DNA from 2 places in the Aquabacterium sp. T101 genome. Region 2 is predicted to be linked to the other one. Evidence: predicted binding sites of a transcription regulator. Region 2 holds the regulator's gene; the other holds the start of a gene.
What was found. The regulator FliA, encoded in region 2, starts transcription of late flagellar genes. The targets are predictions, from matches to a motif close to CTAAAGTTTNNNNNNNNNNNGCCGNTA.
Positions count from the first base shown of each region.

Region 1: a site for FliA is predicted at 989-1,015, ahead of fliS (flagellar export chaperone FliS). Genes of this name have one in related genera too.

Region 1 is NZ_JBXVVZ010000001.1:1,347,849-1,350,237, reverse strand. Features, by position in the region: gene AC2EAQ_RS06425 (flagellar brake protein) at 1-169, opposite strand, end outside; gene AC2EAQ_RS06420 (flagellar protein FliT) at 182-490, opposite strand; gene fliS (flagellar export chaperone FliS) at 508-948, opposite strand; gene fliD (flagellar filament capping protein FliD) at 1,065-2,389, opposite strand, start outside.
Region 2 is NZ_JBXVVZ010000007.1:55,770-58,158, reverse strand. Features, by position in the region: gene AC2EAQ_RS15765 (hypothetical protein) at 1-799, opposite strand, end outside; gene AC2EAQ_RS15760 (RNA polymerase sigma factor FliA) at 938-1,663, opposite strand; gene AC2EAQ_RS15755 (MinD/ParA family ATP-binding protein) at 1,735-2,389, opposite strand, start outside.

The DNA.
Region 1 (2,389 bases), on a different contig from region 2:
CCCCGCTGGGGCCGCTCAGCTGCACCACCACGTGGCCGTCGACCAGGCGGCGCAGCAGCGACAGCACCTCGGCCGGGTGGGCGACGCGGAACTCGTCGAGCGCATTGCCCGTGAGCGCCGAGATCGGCGCCGGCTGGGTCGGCTGGAAGTCGGGGCGTGCGGCAGCCACGGGTGCCTCCGGTCAGTGCAGGGTGCGCGGCCGGCCCGAGACCATCTGGTCCAGTTCTTCGAGCCACGGTTCGGCCAGCTGCCGGATCTCCGCGTCGTTGACGAGGATGCGCTGCATGATGCGGCTCTTGGCCTTGGACTCTTCGCTGGCCAGCGGCTTCTCGGTGGCGGCGTGCTTGAGCTGGGCGATCAGCAGCACGCAGGCGCCTTCCAGCTTGACGACCTGGTCCCAGTCGGCCGCGCGGGCCGCCGCGAGCATGTCGTTGCTGGCGCGTTCCAGCGCTTCGTAGTAGCTCAGCAGGTTGCTGTCGAGGGCGCTCATGCGCAGGCTCTCCGGGGTCAGCCGCGGGGGCCGTTGGCTTGAGGGGCGATCGACTGCCAGGCGTCGCGCAGCGGCTGCATCAGGCGCTGGCACTCGTCGAGCATGCCGGTGTCGTTCTTCAGGTTGGCCTGGGTCAGACGAAGGCCGATGTAGGCGTACAGCGCCGCCAGGTCGGACGCCAGCGCGCCACCGGCCTGCAGGTCGAGGCCGGCCTTGAGGCCTTCCTCCACGATGCGCGCGGCGCGGCCGATCTCGCGGCCCTTGGCTTCGGTGTCGCCGGCGGCCAGGGCGGCCCGGGCACGGCCGAGGGCCTCGAAGAAGCCGTCGAACAGCAGGGCCACCAGCTTGTGCGGCGAGGCGTCCACGACGCCGGTCTCGACACCGACGTTCTGGTACATGCGGGCGTGGGGCACGCCGGACCGGCCGAAGGCGGGGGAGGCGAGGGGGTGTGCGTACATGCGGCTGCGGTGCGGTGGTCTTGTCTGGGCTTGCCAGGGTTATCGTCCGCCGCGAGTGACCCTTGAGGGTCAAACTGGGCCCTGGCTCCAGGGCTCCTCGGCGCAACGCCTGCCGCTCAGCCCCCGCCGGCGCTGCGCGCGGTGTAGAAGTTGTTCAGTGCCTGCAGCTGCTGCGACATGTAGCTCGACAGGCCCGACAGCTGGCCCATGTTGCGGTCCAGGGCCTCGTACTGGGCACGCAGCCGCTTCTCGGTGGCGGCCAGCCGGGCTTCCATCTGCTCCTGCCGGTCGTCGATGCGGTCGATCCGGGCTTGCAGGCTGTCCGTGCGGCCCTCGAAGGAACCGTCAGCGGCCAGCAGCAGATCGCCCATCTCCTTGAAGCGCCGCATGAACCCCTTGTCGGCGGTGGTGGCACCGTCGCCCTGCATCAGGTTGCGGAACTGCTCGATGTTGGCGATGCCGTTGTCGAGCGAGCTGGCGTTGATCGACAGCGTGCCGTCGGCGCCCATCGTGATGCCCACGTCGGCCAGCCGGGTGAAGGCGGTCGACGCCGTGGTGGCCTCGTTGATCACGTTGCGCATCTGACGCTGCAGGCCCACGACCAGGCTGTCGCCCTGCATCGCGCCGGCCTTTTTGCTCGCCTCGTCGTACTTGGTCTGCTCGCGGATGAAGGTCGCCAGCTCGTTGAAGGACTTGACGAAGTCCTCCACCGCCGTCTTCACCGCCGCGGTGTCGGTGGCCACGACCACTTCCACCGGGCCCGCCGTCTCGGCCATCAGGCGCAGCGTCACGCCGTCGGACACGTTGGTCAGCGTGTTGCTCGTCGACTCGACATCGATGCCGTTGATGGTGGCCAGCGCATCGGCCGCGCTCTGGTTGAGCGTCATGGGGCTGGCGGCCAGCGCGTTGTAGGCCAGCGCCGACAGGCCGTTGGTGGCCACGCCGTCGTCGGTGGTCTCGGTGGCCGTGATGCGGAAGCCGTTCTCGGCGCCGGTGGCGGTGGATCGCAGCGCCAGCCGCGCGCCGCTGGCGTCGTTGATGATCGTCGCGGTGACGCCGGCACCGGCGCCGTTGATGCGGTCGCGCACCTCGGCCAGCGTGTCGTCGGCGGGGTCGAAGGTGATCGTCACCGGCGTGGCGCCGACCTTGGGCGCGAAGCCGCTGGTCGGGGTGCCGGTCCATTCGCCGAGCTCGATGGTCAGCGTGCCGCCCGCGAACTGGCCGGCGGTGTCGGCCGCGGTGAAGGCGCGGCTGGACAGGGTCTGCGCCGACGCGAGCTGGCTCACCTCGACCGCATAGCTGCCGGCGGCGGCACCGGCGGCGGTGGTGACCTGCACTGCGCGGTCGTCGGCGGAGGTGCCCGCACGCCGGTTCCACAGCGTCAGCGAGTTCATCGCGCCCGACTTGTCGCGCAGGCTGGACAGCATGCCCTGCAGCCGGC
Region 2 (2,389 bases):
CCTGACTGGTCCGGCCCGTATAGGCCTGCAGCGCGCAGGACGGCCTGACCCCCAGGTCGTACAGGCTCAGCGCCAGCGATCGAACCTCGCTCCGGCCATACACGAATCTCGACGAGGGGCGGAAAACCCGGCCCACCGCTTCCTGGACGGCTTGCCACTGGGCGTCGGACAGCGCGGCGACCTTGTCGAGTTCGCCAGCAAGGGCCAACGTCGGTGCGGGCTCGGTCGATGCCCAGGAGTCGTGACCCACGGCCTTGAGCGTGCGTGCGTCGATCAGGTCGAAGCGGAGCGGGACCAGCAGGTACGGCACCCGGCGGTACTCGACCAGCGTCAGCCCGCGTGTGCTCTGATTGGTCTGGAACACCTCCAGCTTCGGGCTCACGGTCGCCAGCAGCAGCAGGTCGCAGGCACAGCGCCCCGCCAGGGCGGCCAGATCCGGATGAACCTCATTGAGCCTGCTGGTCCAGAACGCCTGGGGCGAGGCCTCGCGCGCTTTCCGCAGCCGCTCGACGTCGGCCATGTCGACGGTCACACGGGCGATGTCGTAGCGCGCTTCAAGCGAGATCTCGTCCCTGAGGCCCAGGTAGACCTGATCAGCGATGCCCGCATCCGCCGCTTGCACCAGGCCGCGGGAATTGCCGAAGACGAGCGCGCCGATGCGTAGCAAGTGCAGTTCGTGACCCGCCACCACCGCGATGCCCAGACGCTGACGCGCCGCGGGTTCGGCGGTCTGCGCCCCCGAGGCAGCGAAGGCAAAGGCCAGGATGCAGGCGAAGACGTGTCGAAAGAGCCGGACCATGCGTTGCGTCGGCGGTTTGCCCGGTCCGAGCGCCGGACGTTGACCGTCGAGAGGAGAAGGGGCAACGAGGATAGTGCATCGGCGCGAGTCGGGTGGCCTCTGCACCCGGCGGACCCGGGCGCGCAGCCTGTTCCCGGCTCACCAGGCGCGCAGCTTGGCCCTCAGGCGCGCGATGCTCTGGCTGTGCAGCTGGCACACGCGGCTTTCGGTCACCTTGAGCACGGCGGCGATCTCCTTGAGATTCATGTCGTGCTCGTAGTACATGCTCATCACGTACTGCTCGCGCTCGGGCAGCAGCTTGATGGCTTCCACCAGCGCCTCGCGCATGCGGCGGTCGTTCAGCATGGCCAGCGGGTTGCTGGCCTCGTCGGCCACGTGGCGGTCGAGGTAGCTGTCGTCGCCCTCCTCGCCGCGCATGTCCTCCAGGTGCACCAGCTGCGTGCCGCGCACCTTGGTCAGGATCTCCTGGTAGTCGGTCAGGCTGACGCCCATCTCCCTGGCGATTTCGCTCTCGGCGGGCGCGCGGCCGAACTGCTGCTCCAGCTTGTGCACCGCGGCCTCGATCTGGCGCTGCTGCTTGCGGTCGCCGCGGCTCATCCAGTCGCCGTTGCGCAGCTCGTCGAGCATGGCGCCGCGGATGCGCTGGGTGGCGAAGGTTTCGAACTGCACGCCCTGCGCGGCGTCGAAGCGGCCCATCGCGTCGTGCAGGCCGATCATGCCCACCTGCACCAGGTCGTCCAGTTCCACGTTGGCCGGCAGCTTGGCGATCATCTGGTGCGCCAGGCGTCGCACGAGGGGGCTGTATTGGCGCAGCAGCGCGTCAGCACGGGCTGGCACGTCGAGGCGTCCGGTGGCGGTGTACATGTCGGCGGCTCCTGGGCTGGGGCTCGGTTCTGCGGGTTCGTCTTTGTCGGGCGCGGGCTTCGGGTCGCGTTTCATGGCGCTCCCCGTGCCGCCCGGGCGGCGCGTTCGCCACGCGGCGCGCCCATGAAGGCGGGCACGGCCTGGCCCAGCAGGCCGTGCGCCAGCCGCATCAGGCCAGCGGGCACGGCGGTCTCGGCGCGCGACGCGGCGGGGTCGATGGCGGTCCAGTCGTGCAGCACGGCGCCGGCGAAGCGGTCGGCGGTGGCGGCGATCTGCTCGGCGATGCGCGGCGTGCGCGGCGAGCTGGCGGCGGCCACCAGCAGCAGGTCGAAAGCCATCAGGCCGTGGCGCTGCGACAGCAGCTTCATGTTGGCGTAGGCCGAGGTCACGCTGGTGGGGTGGTCGGCGGCCAGCAGCAGCGGGCGCGGCGCGCGGCGTGCGAACAGGCGGCCCAGCTCGGCGGCCTCGGCGTGCACGATCACCACGCCGGCGTCGGGCGCGGCCTCGGTCAGCGCCTCGAGGAAGCCCTCGCAGGAGCCGCGCGCGTCCACGTGGCGAAGCGGCAGGCCGCGCGCGGCCAGGTAGGACAGCTTGGGATGCAGGTCGTCCAGCGGCTCGATGCAGGCGGCCAGGTCCAGCATGGCCATCTCGTGGGGCGCGGCTCCCACGGTGTCGACCACGAGCACCTTGCGCTGCGGCTCGGTGCAGGCCGACGCGGCGGCGGCC